2 regions of the Gracilibacillus sp. JCM 18966 genome follow, and region 2 is predicted to be linked to the other one. Evidence: a T-box and tRNA genes for the amino acid it is inferred to sense, from the RefSeq annotation. Region 2 holds a T-box; the other holds one or more tRNA genes.
The links. A T-box is a leader RNA that pairs with one kind of tRNA and senses whether it is charged. The one in region 2 lies ahead of alaS (alanine--tRNA ligase), so its partner is inferred to be a tRNA-Ala.
Positions count from the first base shown of each region.

Region 1: it encodes a tRNA-Ala, which carries the amino acid that the T-box ahead of alaS (alanine--tRNA ligase) is inferred to sense. The anticodon was not compared.

Region 1 covers NZ_AP043883.1:864,436-875,789, reverse strand. Annotated here, with positions in the region: gene ACZ5N5_RS04065 (Mrp/NBP35 family ATP-binding protein) at 1-289, shown strand, start outside; gene gerD (spore germination lipoprotein GerD) at 339-1,007, opposite strand; gene ACZ5N5_RS04055 (KinB-signaling pathway activation protein) at 1,174-1,779, shown strand; gene pdaB (polysaccharide deacetylase family sporulation protein PdaB) at 1,831-2,601, opposite strand; gene ACZ5N5_RS04045 (hypothetical protein) at 2,732-2,953, shown strand; gene ACZ5N5_RS04040 (ISLre2 family transposase) at 3,186-4,595, shown strand; rRNA gene ACZ5N5_RS04035 (16S ribosomal RNA) at 5,042-6,603, shown strand; tRNA gene ACZ5N5_RS04030 (tRNA-Ile) at 6,927-7,003, shown strand; tRNA gene ACZ5N5_RS04025 (tRNA-Ala) at 7,014-7,089, shown strand; rRNA gene ACZ5N5_RS04020 (23S ribosomal RNA) at 7,218-10,131, shown strand; rRNA gene rrf (5S ribosomal RNA) at 10,232-10,348, shown strand; tRNA gene ACZ5N5_RS04010 (tRNA-Asn) at 10,383-10,457, shown strand; tRNA gene ACZ5N5_RS04005 (tRNA-Thr) at 10,461-10,533, shown strand; tRNA gene ACZ5N5_RS04000 (tRNA-Glu) at 10,548-10,622, shown strand; tRNA gene ACZ5N5_RS03995 (tRNA-Val) at 10,728-10,803, shown strand; tRNA gene ACZ5N5_RS03990 (tRNA-Thr) at 10,810-10,885, shown strand; tRNA gene ACZ5N5_RS03985 (tRNA-Tyr) at 10,911-10,996, shown strand; tRNA gene ACZ5N5_RS03980 (tRNA-Gln) at 11,052-11,126, shown strand.
Region 2 covers NZ_AP043883.1:2,937,109-2,948,462, reverse strand. Annotated here, with positions in the region: gene mltG (endolytic transglycosylase MltG) at 1-586, opposite strand, end outside; gene ACZ5N5_RS14125 (DUF1292 domain-containing protein) at 858-1,145, opposite strand; gene ruvX (Holliday junction resolvase RuvX) at 1,163-1,579, opposite strand; gene ACZ5N5_RS14115 (IreB family regulatory phosphoprotein) at 1,572-1,841, opposite strand; gene alaS (alanine--tRNA ligase) at 1,917-4,550, opposite strand; T-box leader at 4,602-4,809, opposite strand; gene ACZ5N5_RS14105 (AI-2E family transporter) at 4,849-5,922, opposite strand; gene ACZ5N5_RS14100 (hypothetical protein) at 5,928-6,152, opposite strand; gene recD2 (SF1B family DNA helicase RecD2) at 6,802-9,192, opposite strand; gene ACZ5N5_RS14090 (tetratricopeptide repeat protein) at 9,210-9,878, opposite strand; gene mnmA (tRNA 2-thiouridine(34) synthase MnmA) at 10,064-11,173, opposite strand; gene ACZ5N5_RS14080 (cysteine desulfurase family protein) at 11,190-11,354, opposite strand, start outside.

The DNA of each region.
Region 1 (11,354 bases), 2.1 Mb from region 2:
AGCAGCGAGAGCAGGACAAATGGCGATTAATACGGATCATGAGCTGCTTGGTGTTGTGGAAAACATGTCCTTTTACGTGAGTAAGAAAACAGGCGAAAAGGAATATGTCTTTGGAAAAGGTGGAGGAGACAAGCTAGCGGAAGTTTTAGACACAAATGTAATAGGGCGCCTATCACTTCAACAGCCTTATGAAGAAGAAGGAATATTTGCCCCTTCTGTTTATCAGGAGGATCACCCTAATGGTCAAGAATATTTGTCCATTGCTAAGCAAATTATTGAACGTCTATAAATATTTACAAAAGGAGCATGCTCGGGCTGAGGGCATGCTCCCTTTGTTCCTACGCTCCTCCTCCTCCGCCACCTTGGTTGCCTTGTTCTCCCTGTCCGCCTTGCTGTTGCTGTCCACCTCCGGACTCTCCTTGTCCTCCAGATTGGGATTGTCCTCCTTCGCTAGGCTTCATTTCCTTCGCTGCATTTAATAACAATTCAGAGATTTTGGCTTGGAACATAGGGGAGCTGAACATTTCCTCCATAACCTTTTCCAGATGAGAGCGAAACTTTTGTCCTGTCAGAACGGTTAATGTTTGATCTTCCATTTCGGGATTGCTCAGTATTTCGATAAATTTTTTCTGGAATTCTGGATCACTCATTAAGGTCTTCATCACTTTCTCTTGTTGATCTTGTAGAGCGAGTGAAAAGGACTCAACAAATTTTGGATCCTGGAACATCTTTGTCCAGAACTCCTTCCCTTTGTCTGAAGTTAAGGCTTCTTGTACTGTTTGCTGTACTACCTTTGCATCAATGACATAGGTTTTTTGCATATCGTCACTAGATAATACCTCTGTTATGGCTTTTTTTCCTTCATCTGTTTTCAAAATATCAGCCACCATTTTCTTAGTGCCCTCATAATCACCCTCTTCCTTGCCCTGGGTATTGCCACCACCACCGCAGGCGCTAAGGAATAGCAGTGAAAGTATCGTTAGGATAAAAAACTTTGATAAATTCATTAGACCGCTACCTTTCTTTCCATATATCTCAAGTCGTTTTTTGAAATTTCTATGTACTCCTAATATGGGGTCTTTTTAAAATTAATATGTATTATAAAGCGAAAAAAAATAGGGTTCATGGTAAAATATCTAAAGAATAGGAAGTAAAGAATTAGGGGGATTTATTTTGAAAAGTCGTAATGTCGTACGATTGTTTTTTTCTACCTTGCTTTTAGGAGGAATTTCGACATTAATCACAAGTTTCTTTGTAAAAAGTGATGCTTATATTAAGTTCTTAAGCCCTTTCGATTGGTTTGAATTATTGGGTTTGTTGATCTTCTTCTTAGCTTTGGGCTTTGTTTTTAGTTTAGTTAGTCAAATGGGTTTTTTTGCCTATTTAACCGTAAATCAGTTTGCTTTAGGTATCTTTCGTGGATTTTGGCCAACTATACAAATAGGCCTGATTTTGTTTACATTATTTGATTTAGTCTACTTCCGTTATAAATCGGTGGAGGATGGCACGATTACACCATTCTTGTTAACTGCAATCGCGTTGTTGGTTTATAGTATTGTCATCGCTCGAATCAAAGCAAAGGAAACGAACCAAAGGGCTTTTATTCCAGCTTTGTTTTTCATGGTTGTCATTACATCAATAGAGTGGGTTCCGGGACTGAGAACCAATGGAGGAGACTATGCTTGGTTAATGATCGTTCCATTAATTATCTGTAATACATATCAATTATTAATCCTTCACCGACTAACCGAAAAAACAAAAGCTACAAAGGGACGTTAAAAAAACGCATTCGCTTACAATACGAGCGAATGCGTTATTAATTTCATGAGTTTACTTATTACTTTTCAATTCACTTTGAGAACCATCTGCATTGGTAATCAATTGAGAGATCGTCACTATATCAAGATTTTTATTTTTTAACTCTGGTATGATAGCCTCTAAAGCCTTATCTGTTTGTTTGACGGAATCTGATGCATGCAATAAAACAATATCCCCTTTTTCTGTGTTTTTCAGTACATGATCCGTAATGGCTTTTGTACCAGGATTTTTCCAGTCGTTGGGGTTCACGCTCCAATGAATGACTTTCATCCCTTGATTTTCTGCGATCGATAGGATTGCTTTATTAATATGTCCATTAGGTGGACGTAATAAGTAGACATCCTCATAACCGAGCTTTGTAAAAGTTTCCTTTGCTTTAGCTATATCACTTCTTACTTGTTCTTCCTCTTGCTCGAGATACGACTTGTACTGATATCCCAGCATCCCTATTTCATGCTTGTCCTCTGCAATTTTCTCCAGTAGGTCTGGATGACGCTCAGCCCATTCCCCACTAACGAAAAAGGTGGCTAATGCTTCTTTTGCTTTTAATTGCTCCAAGATTGGCTCCACTTGCTCTGTTCCATAGCTAATATTAAACGTTAAAGCAACAGATGCGTGCTTTTTATTCCCAGCACTTAGAGCTTTTGGCTCGTCTTGATTAGAGAAAACGGTAAAGGAATAATTAGATTCTAAAAATAAAAAAAGGGCAACAAAAAAAGCAATTGGCACAATGAAAAGAAGCTTTTTACTTTTTTTCATGTCTACTACATATAATTTTCTCATTTATATCCCCCGATTTTATTAGGCTTGTTCTATATGTATGAGCTTGTTCTTAAAATATGCTGTCTAATAATGTTTATTTTTGAAAAAAAGTAGGAATATATATAGTAATAGAAGGTAGGAGTGAACAATTATGTTGGGATTATTGATAAATGAAAAAGAACAAACGGAATTACAATATGTAATAAAGAGAGAATTAGAAGAATTGTTACTAGACCTAGAAGATCACCGTATCGATCAAATGGTGAAACAAAACATGCATGAAAGGTACAAGGTGCTATTTCAATTATATAGAAGAGTTGCATCTCAAGAAGAGATTCAAAAATATATTCCGAAAAGAATTAAGATAGAATGAGTGAGTCTGGTATGGGAAGTGGCCTTGAAATTTAAATGTTAAGATGAAGATCTTGTTTCTATTACGGAGATACGAGGTCTTTATCTGTTTTTAAAGAGAAATTTCTAAATTAAAAGTATGTGTAAAATAGTTCTCGGTGGTATTTCTACAAAATCCTAGCCAAAAAAGAAGAGGCACTCTATCATAAATGTATGCCTACCAGAGCAAATACATCGTAGAAAGAGGCCTCTTCATGAATACTATTATATCAAAATTATACAGATTAATACACCAAACAGATAATTTAATTGATTTCGAGGAAAGTGTTCGTACCTTGATGTATGAGTTGTTTGCGTCCTTGTTGGGGGACGTATTCACCAATATGAACACTGTCATTGTGAAGAAAAAACAAGCGGAAGGCTGGAGGGTTGAAAGAAATGACGAAAGGGAAATTCAATTCACTTTTGGTGGAGTGAGATTTACACATACGCTTATGCATGATTTAGAAGGTCATTCCCACTATCCTTTTGATGAATGGATTGGATTTAAAAAGTACAAGCGTAGAAGTCCTTTTGTAGAAGTAAAGGTTGCCGAAATGGCCGCTGAAAGTACCTACAGAGAAGTGGCTCATGTACTGAAGGAGTGGACAGCTGTAGATATTAGTCACGCAACGGTTGGAACGATTGTGAGAGAGGTTGGGAGAGCACAAGCTATAGCGGATAAGGACATGGTCATTGATTTAGAGGATTCCGCTGAATTGCCAGAAGGTGAAAAAGTTGAGTTTCTTTATGCAGAAGCTGATGGGGTATTCGTTAGGGGAACGGAAAAGAAAAAGAGTCACGAGGTAAGCCATGCGATTATTTACGAAGGCTGGGATAAGAGTGGGAAACGCGTATCTTTGCGTAATCAGAAAGTGCTTATGACAACCAAACCAACCTCGGAATTTTGGAAAGAAGTTCAGGCACTTACTGCCAATCATTATTCTTTGGAAAAGACACGAGTTGTAACGAATAGTGATGGTGGAGCCGGTTACACAGCTGAGAAGTTTCAAGAAGCCTTTTCCCAGTCAGAATATCCTGTTCTAAACCAACTAGACCCTTACCATGTATTCCAAGGGCTTAATCGAGCACTTGGTGCCAAACAGAGTGACTATAAAACGGAATTACGAAAAGCGTTAGAGAATCATGACTTAGAGCATTTTAACTTATGGCTGGATACTTACGAAAGCACGCTTGAAGACTCCAAAAAAACCGAAAAAGTTAAGGTGTTTCGTACGTATATCTTGAACAATTGGGATCGTATTTTGAATTGGAAAAAGCGTATAGATAATCCTCCAGAAGACGCAAGAAATCTAGGTGCGATGGAATCGAATCAGCGACGTGTTACTTACCGTATGAAGAAACGAGGCATGCATTGGAGTTCAGAGGGCGCAGAGGCGATGGTAAAGGTAAAACAAGGCATACTAAACGGCACCTTACGAGAAGTTTATCTTGCGGATCTTAAACGAAGTGCAAGAAAGCAACGAGAAGTGAAGAAGGTTGTCCGCATGTCTTCTTATTTGCATCAACCTACACGCCCGTCGATGGGTGCTAAGCAAGGCGTAATCGGTGTGTATGCACCTCATTCATCCGCCATAGGAAAGCTAGCTAAAAGTTTTAGATAACCATCCTGGCATTTTAAGTTAGGTTCTTGGTCTTTAGAACGTAACTTAAAATGACGGGGAACCAAGCGAAGACATTCGCGCGGTAGCTGGAAAAGCGTACAAATTTAGAGTGCCAGAAATACTGGGATGAATAGGGTACCGAGAAAAGTTTGACACAAACAAATTAAAAATAATACTTGTTTAGCAGGTCAATATGTGATATATTAAATCTTGTCGTCAAAATGATGGAACACTTTTTTATCGTAGTTTCGCACTTTTTACATGTCTTATAAAAAGAATAAAAAAAGTTGTTGACAACCATATTGAAGCGTGATATATTATATTTCGTCGCAAAAAACGACATAAGATATTGATCATTGAAAACTGAACAAAACAACCAGTACAAAAAGTAAGAACATGCTAGCTTTAAGCGAGCTTGATCAACACAAGCACTTCGGTGCATCTATTTTATGGAGAGTTTGATCTTGGCTCAGGACGAACGCTGGCGGCGTGCCTAATACATGCAAGTCGAGCGCGGGAAGCTGACTGAATCCTTCGGGAGGACGTGAGTGGAACGAGCGGCGGACGGGTGAGTAACACGTGGGCAACCTGCCTGTAAGACTGGGATAACTCCGGGAAACCGGGGCTAATACCGGATAGTACTTTAGTTCATAGGAACCGAAGTGGAAAGGTGGCGCAAGCTACCACTTACAGATGGGCCCGCGGTGCATTAGCTAGTTGGTGAGGTAACGGCTCACCAAGGCAACGATGCATAGCCGACCTGAGAGGGTGATCGGCCACACTGGGACTGAGACACGGCCCAGACTCCTACGGGAGGCAGCAGTAGGGAATCTTCCGCAATGGACGAAAGTCTGACGGAGCAACGCCGCGTGAACGAAGAAGGTTTTCGGATCGTAAAGTTCTGTTGTTAGGGAAGAACAAGTACCGTTCGAATAGGGCGGTACCTTGACGGTACCTATCGAGGAAGCCCCGGCTAACTACGTGCCAGCAGCCGCGGTAATACGTAGGGGGCAAGCGTTGTCCGGAATTATTGGGCGTAAAGCGCGCGTAGGCGGTTTCTTAAGTCTGATGTGAAATCTTGCGGCTCAACCGCAAGCGGTCATTGGAAACTGGGGAACTTGAGTACAGAAGAGGAGAGCGGAATTCCACGTGTAGCGGTGAAATGCGTAGAGATGTGGAGGAACACCAGTGGCGAAGGCGGCTCTCTGGTCTGTAACTGACGCTGAGGTGCGAAAGCGTGGGGAGCGAACAGGATTAGATACCCTGGTAGTCCACGCCGTAAACGATGAGTGCTAGGTGTTAGGGGGTTTCCGCCCCTTAGTGCTGCAGTTAACGCATTAAGCACTCCGCCTGGGGAGTACGGCCGCAAGGCTGAAACTCAAAAGAATTGACGGGGGCCCGCACAAGCGGTGGAGCATGTGGTTTAATTCGAAGCAACGCGAAGAACCTTACCAGGTCTTGACATCTTCGGATGTCCCTAGAGATAGGGAGTTCCCTTCGGGGACCGAATGACAGGTGGTGCATGGTTGTCGTCAGCTCGTGTCGTGAGATGTTGGGTTAAGTCCCGCAACGAGCGCAACCCTTGATCTTAGTTGCCAGCATTGAGTTGGGCACTCTAAGGTGACTGCCGGTGACAAACCGGAGGAAGGTGGGGATGACGTCAAATCATCATGCCCCTTATGACCTGGGCTACACACGTGCTACAATGGATGGTACAAAGGGCAGCGAAGCCGTGAGGTGAAGCCAATCCCATAAAACCATTCTCAGTTCGGATTGTAGGCTGCAACTCGCCTACATGAAGCCGGAATCGCTAGTAATCGCGGATCAGCATGCCGCGGTGAATACGTTCCCGGGCCTTGTACACACCGCCCGTCACACCACGAGAGTTGGCAACACCCGAAGTCGGTGGGGTAACCTTTGGAGCCAGCCGCCGAAGGTGGGGCCAATGATTGGGGTGAAGTCGTAACAAGGTAGCCGTATCGGAAGGTGCGGCTGGATCACCTCCTTTCTAAGGATAAAGTGAAAGGCGGAAGCACCCGGTTAGCGACGTACAAACTGCGCCCATGCAACATGGGTGGATCGATGTTACCACGCAAAGTGGTGGTTTTAATCGATCAATCTTACCGAAGGAGATAAAGGAAACACAAGGAGCTTAGCGACTTGATGTTGACTTATCGTACGGAGGTGAGGGAAGTTGTGCTAGTCGCTGGGTGCTGGAGCTAGACACAATAGGAAATGATCTATTAGCGTAGATCATCATAGATTGTACTTGGTTGTTTGGTTCAGTTTTGAGTGATTAATATAACCTCATATTTCATTCACCTTTAGAATGGGCCTGTAGCTCAGCTGGTTAGAGCGCACGCCTGATAAGCGTGAGGTCGGTGGTTCAAGTCCACTCAGGCCCACCATTCTAATCTTGGGGCCTTAGCTCAGCTGGGAGAGCGCCTGCTTTGCACGCAGGAGGTCAGCGGTTCGATCCCGCTAGGCTCCACCATAAAAACATGTACCTTGAAAACTAGATAAGAAGAAATCAGGACGTGAAGGCATCAATAGGCGCCAACACGAAACTGATGACAAGACATCAAATAAAACCAACGACTTTTTCATCTGAAGCATGAGTATAGTTAAGTGAAAAAGGGCGCACGGTGGATGCCTTGGCACTAGGAGCCGAAGAAGGACGGGACAAACACCGATATGTCTCGGGGAGCTGTACGTAAGCATTGATCCGAGAATTTCCGAATGGGGAAACCCTCTACTCGTCATGGAGTAGAACCTCTATCTGAATCCATAGGATAGAGGAGGCAGACCCGGGGAACTGAAACATCTCATTACCCGGAGGAAGAGAAAGCAAACGCGATTTCCCGAGTAGCGGCGAGCGAAACGGAATTAGCCCAAACCAAAAAGCTTGCTTTTTGGGGTTGTAGGACACTCTATACGGAGTTACCAAGAAATACGTTAGACGAATCGATCTGGAAAGGTCAGCCACAGCGGGTAACAGCCCTGTAGTCGAAAGCGTGTTTCCTCCAGAGTGGATCCTGAGTACGGCGGAACACGTGAAATTCCGTCGGAATCTGGGAGGACCATCTCCCAAGGCTAAATACTCCCTAGTGACCGATAGTGAACCAGTACCGTGAGGGAAAGGTGAAAAGCACCCCGGGAGGGGAGTGAAAGAGAACCTGAAACCGTGTGCCTACAAGTAGTCGAAGCCCTTTTATGGGTGACGGCGTACCTTTTGTAGAATGGACCGGCGAGTTACGATCTCCTGCAAGGTTAAGTGGAAGACACGGAGCCGCAGCGAAAGCGAGTCTGAATAGGGCGAGATAGTAGGGGGTCGTAGACCCGAAACCGTGTGATCTACCCATGTCCAGGGTGAAGGTCAGGTAACACTGACTGGAGGCCCGAACCCACGTACGTTGAAAAGTGCGGGGATGAGGTGTGGGTAGGGGTGAAATGCCAATCGAACACGGAGATAGCTGGTTCTCTCCGAAATAGCTTTAGGGCTAGCCTCAAGGGATGTATGTTGGAGGTAGAGCACTGATTGGACTAGGGGCCCTCACCGGGTTACCGAATTCAGTCAAACTCCGAATGCCAATCATATTACCTTGGGAGTCAGACTATGGGTGATAAGGTTCATAGTCGAAAGGGAAACAGCCCAGACCGTCAGCTAAGGTCCCCAAGTATACGTTAAGTGGAAAAGGATGTGGCGTTGCTTAGACAACCAGGATGTTGGCTTAGAAGCAGCCATCATTTAAAGAGTGCGTAATAGCTCACTGGTCGAGTGACGCTGCGCCGAAAATGTACCGGGGCTAAACGTATCACCGAAGCTACGGATTGTTCTACGAACAATGGTAGGAGAGCGTTCTAAGTGCAGTGAAGTCAGACCGTGAGGACTGGTGGAGCACTTAGAAGTGAGAATGCCGGTATGAGTAGCGAAATAGAAGTGAGAATCTTCTACACCGAATGCCTAAGGTTTCCTGAGGAAGGCTCGTCCGCTCAGGGTTAGTCGGGGCCTAAGCCGAGGCCGAAAGGCGTAGGCGATGGACAACAGGTGGATATTCCTGTACCACCCAATTCCGTTTGAGTGATGGGGGGACGCAGTAGGATAAGGAAAGCGCACGACTGGACGTGTGCGTCGAAGCAGTGAGTGAGTCAGATAGGCAAATCCGTCTGGCAATCACAAGCTGTGATCGGGAGGGAAAATGAGTACCGAAGTTCCGGATTTCACACTGCCAAGAAAAGCCTCTAGCAAGGAAAAGGGTGCCCGTACCGCAAACCGACACAGGTAGGCGAGGAGAGAATCCTAAGGTGATCGGGAGAACTCTCGTTAAGGAACTCGGCAAAATGACCCCGTAACTTCGGGAGAAGGGGTGCTTACTTACGAGTAAGCCGCAGTGAAAAGGCCCAAGCGACTGTTTAGCAAAAACACAGGTCTCTGCGAAGCCGAAAGGCGAAGTATAGGGGCTGACACCTGCCCGGTGCTGGAAGGTTAAGGGGATGCGTTAGCATTAGCGAAGCGTTGAACTGAAGCCCCAGTAAACGGCGGCCGTAACTATAACGGTCCTAAGGTAGCGAAATTCCTTGTCGGGTAAGTTCCGACCCGCACGAAAGGTGCAACGACTTGGGCACTGTCTCAACGAGAGACCCGGTGAAATTATACTATGCGTGAAGATGCGCATTACCCGCGACAGGACGGAAAGACCCCGTGGAGCTTTACTGTAGCCTGATATGGAATGTTTGTACAGCTTGTACAGGATAGGTGGGAGCCTGAGAAGCGTGAGCGCTAGCTTACGTGGAGGCGCCGGTGGGATACCACCCTGGCTGTATGAACCTTCTAACCCAGAACCGTGATCCGGTTCGGAGACAGTGTCAGGTGGGCAGTTTGACTGGGGCGGTCGCCTCCTAAAGAGTAACGGAGGCGCCCAAAGGTTCCCTCAGAATGGTTGGAAATCATTCGAAGAGTGTAAAGGCAGAAGGGAGCTTGACTGCGAGACCTACAAGTCGAGCAGGGACGAAAGTCGGGCTTAGTGATCCGGCGGTACCGAATGGAAGGGCCGTCGCTCAACGGATAAAAGCTACCCCGGGGATAACAGGCTTATCTCCCCCAAGAGTCCACATCGACGGGGAGGTTTGGCACCTCGATGTCGGCTCATCGCATCCTGGGGCTGTAGTCGGTCCCAAGGGTTGGGCTGTTCGCCCATTAAAGCGGTACGCGAGCTGGGTTCAGAACGTCGTGAGACAGTTCGGTCCCTATCCGTCGTGGGCGTTGGAAGTTTGAGAGGAGCTGTCCTTAGTACGAGAGGACCGGGATGGACACACCGCTGGTGCACCAGTTGTTCCGCCAGGAGCATCGCTGGGTAGCTACGTGTGGAAGGGATAAGTGCTGAAAGCATCTAAGCATGAAGCCCCCCTCAAGATGAGACTTCCCCACACTTTAAGTGAGTAAGATCCCTCAGAGACGATGAGGTAGATAGGTTCGAGGTGGAAGCATGGTGACATGTGGAGCTGACGAATACTAATCGATCGAGGACTTATCTATACGTTCTTTGGATGAAAAACCAATGGTTTGTCTACTTCTTATCTAGTTTTGATGGTATAGTTTCTCCCATCTTAATAAGGATTAGCTTATATCCACCAAGTCTGGTGGCGATAGCGGAGAGGTCACACCTGTTCCCATACCGAACACAGTAGTTAAGCTCTCCAGCGCCCATGGTAGTTGGGGCTCACGCCCCTGCAAGAGTAGGACGCTGCCAGGCAAAGCTTTGAGAAGCAACAGAAGTAAATGTTTATTCCACAGTAGCTCAGTGGTAGAGCAATCGGCTGTTAACCGATCGGTCGTAGGTTCGAATCCTACCTGTGGAGCCACTTGCTTCCATAGCTCAGTCGGTAGAGCACTTCCATGGTAAGGAAGGGGTCGTCGGTTCAAGTCCGGCTGGAAGCTCTCCTAGATTTACTGGCCCGTTGGTCAAGTGGTTAAGACACCGCCCTTTCACGGCGGTAACACGGGTTCGAATCCCGTACGGGTCACCATAATAACCACAGTAATCATTAGTTATTGCTACTTTATATTAAGGATGGCATGCTAAGATCGCGACGTCCCTGTCGCAACGCATGCACTTGCACATCCTGTGCGGCGGAGGATTAGCTCAGCTGGGAGAGCACTTGCCTTACAAGCAAGGGGTCGCAGGTTCGAGCCCTGCATCCTCCACCATGTTATGCCGGTCTAGCTCAATTGGTAGAGCAACTGACTTGTAATCAGTAGGTTGGGGGTTCAAGTCCTCTGGCCGGCACCACTGGAACTAGATCATAATTTTATTTGGAGGGATAGCGAAGTTGGCCAAACGCGGCGGACTGTAAATCCGCTCCCATCGGGTTCGTAGGTTCGAGTCCTACTCCCTCCACCATTTATTATGTATAAATTTAGATCAGGCGTGTATACTATCGATATACGTTTTTTGTTGGGCTATAGCCAAGCGGTAAGGCAACGGTTTTTGGTACCGTCATGCGCTGGTTCGAATCCAGCTAGCCCAGCCATTCTTTTTTCTACATATAAAATTTAGGGTTAAATGCATATAAACTATAACAATTAGAATGAAACTATGGGATAGAAGCCATTAGCTCAGTTGGTAGAGCAACGAGCAATACTTCTACCGAATAAACTACGAGTAACCCCGAAGCATTAATCATCATCGAATAAACTAGAAGATGCAGGGGTTAACATAATGAACGCTCTTTGAATTAGGGAGAAAATTATTTTAACGA
Region 2 (11,354 bases):
CTGTCAAAATATCAGGATACTGTTTTATTAGCTCTTGTATATAAGCTTTATCTGACATCTTTTCTAAAAAGGCGTCTTTATCTATCTTTGCTGTTTTTTCATAAGTCTCCGCTATTTCCTCTATGTTACGTCCTTCAGGTATGGTGACACGTACGGCTCCTGCCTGGGTAACAGAACCTGTTTGAAGCTCCTCTGTAACCTCCTCTAATGTCATCGAAGGTGATAATGCATAATCACCAGCTTGAAAGTCAGAGGCATTGTTAAATTTGACATAGAATCGGTAGATTAAGCTATTAGCAATAATCCCATTCTCTTCTAAGATGAAAGCAATATTGGAGGTGCTTGACCCGAGTGGAATCGTAACATTTATCGTTTCCTTATTACTAGGATCAACAGGTGTCAGTCCATTTTTGACATATTTATATCCTAGAAATCCACCTACAATAATGATGAATAATAGTACAAGAAAAATGATCAAGAATATCTTTCTCGCCACACTAGCTTCTTTCCCTCGCTGTTGAGCAATTTCTTTATATGTAGGTTTGTTATTTTTCTTTAGATTGGTTTCATCGGTCTCTTTCCCCATAAGGAATCCCCCTCTCACCCGATATATTATACTACAAAATTCAGCAAAGGAAAACTGAACCTATCGAAATTTGGGAGTATTAGTAAATTTTTAATTCTTTTACTCATTTACACACGTATCTGGTTTACAATAGCTTCAATGGTATTTCCTCTAAAAATTCCATTCGGATACTTTGGACATCAAAATTTTCGCTTCATCGCTTTACTTCCTGCAAAAAAAATTTATACTTTACGTATAAAAAAGCTGGCTAGATGACACTAGCCAGCTTTCATTATTCTTGTAAATCTTCATTTTCTGCAATGGTATTGAGCACTTCTTCTACCATATCCCACTCTTCATCTGATTCAATGTGATAAAGTGCTAAGTCATCGTCATTTTGTTTTTCTTCATAACGAAAGGCAAATACTTCTACCTCTTCATCTTCTTTTTGTTCAGCAGGTACTACTGCTACATAAGATTGTGCGGTTTCATCCACATCAAATGTAAAAAGCACTTCGAATAAATGTTCTTCACCATTTTCGTCAGGAATAATGATACGTTCCTTTTCTTCTAGTGGCACTCAAATGACCTCCTTTTTTACTTACTATCTAAATAACCTTGTAATATCATTACTGCAGCCATTTTGTCGATGACCTTCTTGCGCTTTTTCCGACTAATATCTGCTTCAAGTAGAACTTTTTCCGCCGCCATGGTTGTAAGACGTTCGTCCCATAATATAGCCGGCAGTGAAAAATGGTTTTCGACAAATTTGGCGAACTCTTGTGATGCCTCACCTCGAGGACCAATTGTGCCATTCATGTTTTTGGGTAAACCAATGACAACCTTTTCTACTTCATGATCTTGAATAATTGTAGCTAATTCGCTTTTTACAGACTCGAAAACAGGTTCTTGCCACTGTAGGGTCGTTAAGCCTTGAGCTGTCCAGCCCAAACCATCGCTTATTGCGACTCCTACTGTTTTCGAGCCCACATCTAACCCTAGAATTTTACCCATTATGCTTATTCGAGCTAATATAATATTGGACTAATTCTTCCAATATTTCATCACGCTCAATTCTCCTAATCAAATTTCGTGCATCCTTATGACGGGGAATATATGCTGGATCACCTGATAGTAAATAACCAACAATTTGATTTATTGGATGATAACCTTTTTCCTCTAATGCTTCATGTACTAATAAAAGTACTTCGCTAACATCCTTCTCAACGGGTTCTTCAGCAAAATTAAATTTCATTGTTTTATCCATTCCATCCATGGAAGCACCCCCAAACGATACTAATTTACTCTATTGTGTCCCTATTATACCTTTTATAATAGAAAATTACCAAACTTAGACTTTCTTTTCTGCATATTTTTCTACATATTGTAATGCTTCTTGAATCTTGCTTGGGTCTTTTCCACCAGCTTGTGCCATATCTGGACGGCCGCCACCGCCGCCACCACATATTTTAGCCGTTTCTTTGATTAGATTACCAGCGTGATATTGTTGGACTAAATCTTTGGTCACCCCTGCAGCTAATTGAACCTTATTATTTTGAACAGTTGCTAATAAAATAATCGCAGATTTTAATTTTTGCTTCATATCATCAACCATTTGACGGAGCTGGTTCATATCAGAGACATCCACTTGTTTGGCTAAAACCTTAACTCCATTTATTTCTTTTACATCTTCTAGAATGGAAGATGCTTCAAGTTGAGACAGTTTCTTACTGAGTGAATCCATTTCCTTCGCTTGATCCTTCATTTCTTTAAATAGATGTTCAATCCGTTCAGTAACTTGCTCTTCCTTCGTTTTCAATTTAGAAGCAACTGTTTTTAATAATTGGTGCTTTCCATTAACAAATTGGTAGGCACTTTTGGCAGTTACAGCTTCTATTCTTCTCGTTCCAGCACCTATACCAGATTCTGAAACAATTTTAAATAGGCCAATCTCAGCAGAATTTTGTACATGGCATCCACCACATAATTCGATACTATAGTCACCAATTTGAACAACACGTACGATCTCCCCATATTTTTCACCAAATAATGCCATCGCACCCATCTCTTTTGCTTCCGCTAATTTTTTATTGCTAATCATTACTGGAATGGATGCCCATATTTTTTCATTGACGAGCTGCTCAATTTCTACAATTTCTTCTTCGGTTATAGCGCCAAAGTGGGAAAAGTCAAAGCGAAGACGATTACTAGTGACTAGAGAGCCCGCTTGATTAACATGTGTTCCTAATACATCCTTTAATGCTTGGTGCAATAAATGGGTTGCCGTATGGTTCTTTATAATAAACTGACGTGATGATTCATCTACACGAGCCGTTACTTGTTCATTCGTAGAAACGGTCCCTTTTTTCACTAGAATCCGATGAAGATTTTGTCCATTCGGTGCTTTTTGGACATCCAGTACTTCAGCCTCTCCATTTTTGCTAAAGATCAAACCTTTATCTGCTATTTGTCCACCACTTTCTGCATAAAATGGCGTCTCTGCTAGGATTAAATAAGCTTCTTGACCATCCTGAATAGAAGAAACGGTTTCTTTTTCTGCCACGATCGCTGAAACAGTCGTATCAATTCGTAATTGGTCATATCCAATGAACGTACTATTCGCATCTATGCTAGCTAGGACACCATCTTGAATCTGCATTGAATCAACCTTTTGTCTAGCATTTCGAGCTCTGTCGCGTTGTTTTTCCATCTCTTTTTCAAAACCTTCTTCATCTATTGTAAACCCAGCTTCAGCGACATATTCCTCTGTTAATTCTTTTGGAAAGCCATAGGTATCATATAATCGGAAAACTTCTTCCCCTGGAAATATACTACTATTCTCTTCTTTTTCACGTTTAACAATGGTATTTAAAATCTGTAAACCTTCTTGTAAGGTTTCATGGAATCTTTCTTCCTCTGTTTGAACAACATTTTGAATAAAGGCTTCCTTTGCCTTCACCTCTGGATAGAATGCTTCCATTATTGTTGCTACAGTTGGTACAAGTTTGAACATAAAAGGCTTTTCAATTCCAATTTGTTTCGCATACCGTACTGCACGACGTAATAACCGTCTTAGTACATATCCTCTACCTTCATTAGAAGGAAGTGCACCATCACTCACGGCAAAAGTGACTGTTCTAATATGGTCTGCAATCACTTTAAAGGCAACATCTGATTCAGCTTTTGTCTGATATTTTGTGTTTGCCATTTTTTCAGTAGCTTGTATAATCGGTAAGAATAAATCTGTTTCAAAATTTGTTCTTGTTCCTTGAATAACACTTACTAAACGTTCAAGTCCCATACCGGTATCAATGTTTTTCTTCGGAAGAGGTGTGTAGCTATCATCTGGGTTATGGTTAAATTGAGAAAAAACAAGGTTCCAAATTTCTAGATAGCGCTCATTTTCTCCACCAGGGTATAGCTCAGGATCACTCGGATCATTGCCATATTCCTCCCCACGATCATAAAAAATCTCCGTATTTGGTCCACTTGGTCCTTCCCCAATATCCCAAAAGTTCTCTTCAATTCGTATAATTCGTTCTTCTGGTAAACCGATCTTATCCCGCCAAAGCTTGTAAGCTTCTTCATCCTCGGGGTGGACTGTAACCGATAGCTTTTCACTATCAAATCCAATCCATTTGTCTCCTGTTAAGAACTCCCACGCAAAATCAATCGCTTCCTCTTTAAAATAATCACCAATGGAAAAATTACCAAGCATTTCAAAAAAGGTGTGATGTCTCGCTGTATAACCGACGTTTGTAATATCATTTGTTCTAATTGATTTTTGTGCATTTGTAATTCTAGGATTTTCTGGGATAACACGTCCATCAAAGTATTTTTTCAATGTAGCTACACCACTGTTAATCCATAGTAGTGTTGGGTCATCCTTTGGTACTAATGAGGCACTTGGTTCTATTTCATGACCCTTTTCTTTAAAGAAATCCAAAAACATTTTACGAACCTGTGCAGATGATAATTGTTTCATTTTATTATACCTCCGTTTTATAGTAAAAAAACTCCCATCCCTGCTATAAAGCAAAGGGACGAGAGTTTCCGCGGTACCACCCTAATTATAGCTTTATTCCAAAGCTATCATCTTTCGATCCGTAACGTGGATACCACCGGCAGTGATTAAACTGCACTTCAAACTAGCTTCAGTAACCAGTGCATTAGAATTTCTTCCAGCCAAGGAAATTCCTCTCTAGAAATGTTAGCTACCTACTCATGTTTTTCATCGTTTTACCGTTATATGACTTCGCTAGGATATTATATTGAAAAAATGGCTATCTGTCAATTTGTTTCATCTGTCGGTAAATAAGCGGGACCGCCACTCTCCCGATTGCTAATAAAGGAACGGCTAGGATCATTCCAATCACTCCTCCCACTTTTGCTGCAATAAATAATGCAAGAATGATATAAATAGGATGGATGCGAATACTTTTACCAACAATAAAAGGAGAAAGCAGATTCCCTTCTGTAAGCTGAACAGCTAAAATGACAAGCAATACGAATAACACCATTTTAGTCGAAATCGTAAAGGCGATTAAAAGTGCAGGAATGGCACCAATAATTGGACCAAAATATGGAATGAAGTTGGTTAAACCAATAATAACCCCGAGTAGGATGGAATATTCCATTCCAATCCATTTTAATAATAAGTAGGCAATAAAGCCGACTAAGAAGCAAACTAAAATTTGCCCTCGAATATATTGACCTAAACTCTCTTCCATTTCATTTGCTAATCTTTTTGTAAAGGCATGATATCTAGTAGGTATTAGCTTGAGTACCCCTTTTTCCAAACGGCTGTAATCCTTTAAAAAATAAAAAGACAAAATGGGGATTACGGCAATCATGACAAACACATCAAAAACCATTGGAATATTATCCATTATCGCTGTGAAGATATTGCCAAGCCTATTCTCTATGTTAAGAAAAAATTCATCTAATTTATCATGAAAGCCTTCTGGCAAAAATGATGTTTGATCATAAATACTATATAAAAAGGTCTGATAGGACTCGATTAATTGTGGAATGTTCAGTCTGAACTCATTTAATTGTCTTACGATCGTCGGAAAATAGAAATAGATTCCTAGACCAGCTATTAGAAAAAAGAATAAATAAATTAGTAATATAGCGATTGTTCGTGGAATATTGTATTGATGAATCTTCTCTACAACTGGGTGCAATAAATATGCTATCAAACCCGCTATGAGAAAAGGTAGGATAATTTGAAAAAACATGAGCAATAAGCTTTTATAAAATGGGAATAAAATGATTAATAGATAGAAAAAGAGTACGGCAAGGCAAAGGATGATTAACTGAAGCGCAATGCGAACCTTTTTTGCTTGATTCTTCATCATCATTACCTCTCTACTCTTCTTTCCTCATCGGAAAAAAGGTCATCTAAAGAGCTTAAGGAACCATCCATTTCTACTTCGTGAAGGTGAAGGAGATCATTTTGTATTGATAGCTCTATATAACAATTCCAGCAATAATACTGGTTAGTCCCAATAATTCCAATATCCTTGCTTCTGCAGTTTGGGCAAATCACCAAAGTTCCCTCATTTCTTACGTTTTTACCATACATCCTTTCCATAATAAGGATTTTTATACACATCATAAGGATGGATAAATGAAAGAAATGATCTTTTGCCGTACTTTTTTTCTATTGTGGAAACAATGTATTCAATGAGTGAGTGAAGGTTTTATGATTGATACTTGTTATGCCAAACGCCTGTATGGAAAAGCTCTAACAGTGGGGCTGCCATAAAAGCCATTTTCGCTAGTCCTCATCTCAAATCGGTACTTAAAACTGTAATAAGTACCATTTTCGCTAGTCCTCATCTCAAATTAGTACTTAAAACTGTAATAAGTACCATTTTCGCTAGTCCTCATCTCAAATTAGTACTTAAAACTGTAATAAGTACCATTTTCGCTAGTCCTCGTCTCAAATTGGTACTTAAAACTGTAATAAGTACCATTTTCGCTAGTCCTCATCTCAAATTGGTACTTAAAACTGTAATAAGTACCATTTTCGCTAGTCCTCGTCTCAAATCAGTACTTAAAACTGTAATAAGTACCATTTTCGCTAGTCCTCATCTCAAATCAGTACTTAATTAAGATTTGTACAGCATGCAACTGTGATATATTGTTCAAAACAACCGCCACCTCGGAAACCTGTTAATTAGTGAAACTATTAGAATAAGTAGCACAGCTAATTTCCAATAAATCTTCACTTAATCTTCCATAAAATCATAAGGCGAAAAATCCTCTTGGCCAACCTTCACCTGTAATAGCAACTCATCTGCTGTCTTTTCAGTAGCTGTTTCATCGTCACTTTCTATTTCCTTAAGCTCTTCCTTCTCTTCCATGCCAAAAAGTTCTTGTAAAAACTCCCCTAAGGAAGAGTAGCGTTGATTGGTATCTTCTGTTAGCACCCCTTTTAAAAATGCATCCTCATCTCCGCAAATGACAAGCGATTGCTTAGCACGAGTGATAGCTGTATAAATTAAGTTTTTTCGTAGCATTCGGTTATACCCCCTAATAATTGGAAGTATAACAATAGCAAACTCGCTCCCTTGAGATTTATGAATTGACGTACAATAAGCATGCATTAAATTCATTAAATCTGTTTTAGCATAAGGAACCTCTCGGTCTTCAAAGGCCACCACTACTTGTTCCTCTTGCTCCATATTTTCATCCTTTTCAAAAATGGCTACTACCTCTCCAATATCCCCATTGAAAACTCCATCCTCGGGCTGATTAACGAGCTGGATCACTTTATCTCCTTTTCGGAAAACCATCTCTCCAAAACGCATTTCTCTTCTACCAGGCACGGAAGGATTTAACACTTTTTGTAGTTCTTCGTTTAATCGATGGATTCCTGCCTTTGATCGATACATTGGTGCAAGCACTTGAATTTGTCGTAGATCGACACCTTTATCGTGTGCCTTTTTCACTATTTGCTTCACAATATCGACAACCTGATAATCAGAACATTTAAAAAAATTAAAATCATTAGCTTTCACAAGCGTTTCTTTCTCCACCTGACCATTTTTAATCTCGTGAGCAAGCTGGATTATTTTTGACCCTTCCTTTTGGCGATATACTTCTGTTAGCTGAATGGACTTTACTACTTTACTTGCCAATAAATCTGCCAAAACTTGACCAGGTCCAACAGATGGTAATTGATCTTCATCACCGACGATCAAGACTTGCATATCACTAGGTATAGCTCGGAACAATTGATAAGCAAGCCATATGTCTACCATCGAAAACTCATCGATGACAATTATTTTCCCTGTAATTCGATTGTTTTCATCCTTATCGAAAGTTTCATGTCCATCCCAGCCTAGTAATCGATGAATAGTCATACTCTCTATGCCAGTGGATTCCTTAAGTCTTTTTGCTGCTCTTCCAGTCGGTGCAGTAAGTATAAAAGGGTATTCCTCACTGTCATCATAATCGGCCTTATCAATTGAAAAGTCATGTATCTGAGCATAAGCATTAATAATACCCTTGATTACTGTTGTTTTCCCTGTCCCTGGACCACCTGTTAAAATCATTATTTTTTCCGACAAGGCTGTTTCTATTGCCTCGTATTGTTCTTTTCCGTAGCTTATGGTTTCTTTTTCTTCAATATCTCCAACTATTTTCAAAAGCTCTGCATCGGTAAAAGCCTTTTCTTGGCTCTTGTCCGCAATTCGCTTCACTTGCGCACAAAATCCTGTTTCAGAATAATAAAGTGAAGGCAAATATGCCTTTTTATCTGTCACAATAATTTCTTTTTTCTTATTTAGTTCCACAATTTCAGCAGTCAACTTCTCTGCTTCTATATTATTTTCTTCCCCATGAAGAAGTTGATCCATTTCACCAAGTAAAACATCCATAGGCAAATAGACATTTCCATCCTGTATACTATTTTGTAATACAAAGATACAAGCTGCCTGTAGTCTTGTTGGATGGTCTACTGTAATCCCATTTTGACGGGCAATTTGATCTGCTCTTAAAAATCCGAAACCTTCCACTTCAAACACAAATAAATAAGGATTTTCGATGAGATACTCCAATGTCTTCTCACGATAGGCGCTGTACATTTTTTGTGCCATTTTTAATCCGAAACCATATTTAGATAATTCTATTACTATATGCTCAAAACCCTGGTTCTCATGTAATATTTGATATATTTTCTCTTGTTTGTCTTTAGGTAATCCATTGACCTGTTCCAATACAGATTGGTCATTTAAAATTTTGGATAAGGCCGCTTCTCCTAATACCGTTACTATTCTTTCTGCTGTTTTTTTACCAATACCGGGAAATAAATCACTAGATAAATAAGCAATGACACCTTCCTTTGATTCAGGCAGAAATCGTTGGTAGCTATCCACTTGAAATTGTCGTCCAAATCGTTTATGCTCAACCATTCTTCCATAAAATTCATACGTTTCTCCTGGATCTAATCTTCGAAAATACCCTTTTACAACAATCTCTTTTTCAGAAAGCTCTTGATTTGTTTCCAATACTTTGATCTTTGCTATCGAAAAATGCTCTTGTTTATTTTCGAATATGGTATGGATCATTTCCCCTTTTATAAAATTTTTTTGTTCAACAATTGGATCTGTTGACATTGCCTATACCCCTTTATTCACTCATTATCTGCAAGCATTTTTTCGATTTGATTCTTCCCGTTAGCCGCAAGACTATGTTCAGGCTGAATTTCGAGCGCTCTAGTTAAGTGTGCTAACGCCTCTTGGATGTTCTCATTAAACAAGCTAATAACCCCTAAATTATAGTGGGCATCACTATGATTTGTTTCAAGCTCTAATACTTTTATAAAAACTTCTTTTGCATTGGTTAATTGTTCTGTTTGGGCCAGGGCAAGACCATATTGGAACCAGACATCTGCATCCTCTCCATTTAATTCGGTGGCTCGTTGTAAGTATGGTAACGCATGCTTGAATTTCTCATCATATAAACAAGACAATCCAAGCATAAAATAGACATCCGCTTCATCAAGTCCTAATGTTAATGCCTTTTGAAAATTGACTCTCGCGTCATTAAATTCATCTTGTTCAAAATAAACGTTGCCTAAGCCATAAAAAGCGGTGGCTGCTTCTTCATCTAATTGAGTCGCCTTTTGATAAAACTTCTGGGCACGCCCATAGTCTTTCATATGTAAAAGTAAGTTTCCAAAATTTATATAATGTATTGGGTCGTTTGGGTTTTGTTCTATTGCTTCTGTAAAGTACTTGGCCGCTTCTTCAAGCTTACCTTCTTTCATATATTGTATTCCTTGGTCCATTTCTTTCATCATTTAAAACCTCCATGCACCTATTTTACTTGATTTTAATGAAAAAACAAAGAGAGGGGAGTTCATACTGAAAATTTGATCATTCTTATTATTATATACAAACAAAAAGGCGTATACTGATACTTAAAATTTGTATCAATATACGCACTTTCTTATAGTACTTATTACTAAAGCATTTTCTCGAAAAACTATCCTACATAATCCAAAAATTTATCATTTTTGATGATTTCGTTAATGGTTCCCCCACCTAAACAGACTTCATTTTGATAGAAGACAACTGCTTGGCCTGGCGTAATCGCTCTTTCACTGTCATCAAAAACGACTTTTACTGTTCCATCGGTATTCGGGTAGACAGTCACTCCACTATCCTTTTGGCGATAGCGGAATTTTGCCGTACAATGGAAGGCCTCTACAGGTGCCTCATTAATCCAATTTAGATCTGTAGCCAATAACCCATCAGAATAGAGGGCATCATTATGGTAGTCTGCTCCAACATATAGAACATTTTCCTGAAGGTTTTTACCGACAACAAACCACGGGCCACCTGGCCCCCCAATACCAAGGCCTTGTCTTTGACCGATGGTATAATACATTAAGCCATCATGCTCACCTTTTACTTCTCCCGATAAAGTCATGATTTTACCTGGCTGTGCTGGTAAATATTCACTTAAAAATTCCTTGAAATTGCGCTCACCGATAAAACAAATACCGGTACTATCTTTTTTGGTGGCTGTTGCCAAGCCATTTTCAGTGGCAATGCGACGCACTTCGGATTTTGGTAGATGTCCTAATGGGAACATTACTTTCTCTAATACTTCTTCTGACAATTGATTTAAGAAGTAGGTTTGATCTTTGTTATCATCTACTCCTCGAAGCATTTCTACTCTGTCACCAATGCGGCGTATTTGTGCATAATGGCCAGTTGCCACATAATCAGCGCCTAGTGATAATGCATGCTCTAAAAAGGCTTTAAACTTAATTTCTTTATTACACATCACATCCGGATTTGGCGTTCTCCCAGCTTTATATTCATCCAAAAAGTAGGTGAAGACTTTATCCCAATATTGTTTTTCAAAATTGACTGCATAATATGGAATGTCTAATTGGTTACATACACGAACGACATCATCGAAGTCTTCAGTTGCGGTACAAAAGCCTGTCTCATCGGTATCATCCCAGTTTTTCATAAATATTCCAACAACATCATAGCCTTGTTGTTTCAATAATAGTGCTGTAACAGAAGAATCCACCCCACCACTCATTCCTACAACTACACGTGTGTCTTCAGGTCTTTTCATCTGTATCACCTCATTTTTAGTTTGTTGTTAACCTTTTGACAATTTGAGCAACACGTCTTGCTGCTTCTAAAATATTTTCTTCATTATTGGCAAGCCCAAAACTAAAGCGTATGGAGTTCGTTGTACAGGCACTATTTTCGGTAAACATTGCGCTTAATACATGAGATGGCTCAACTGAACC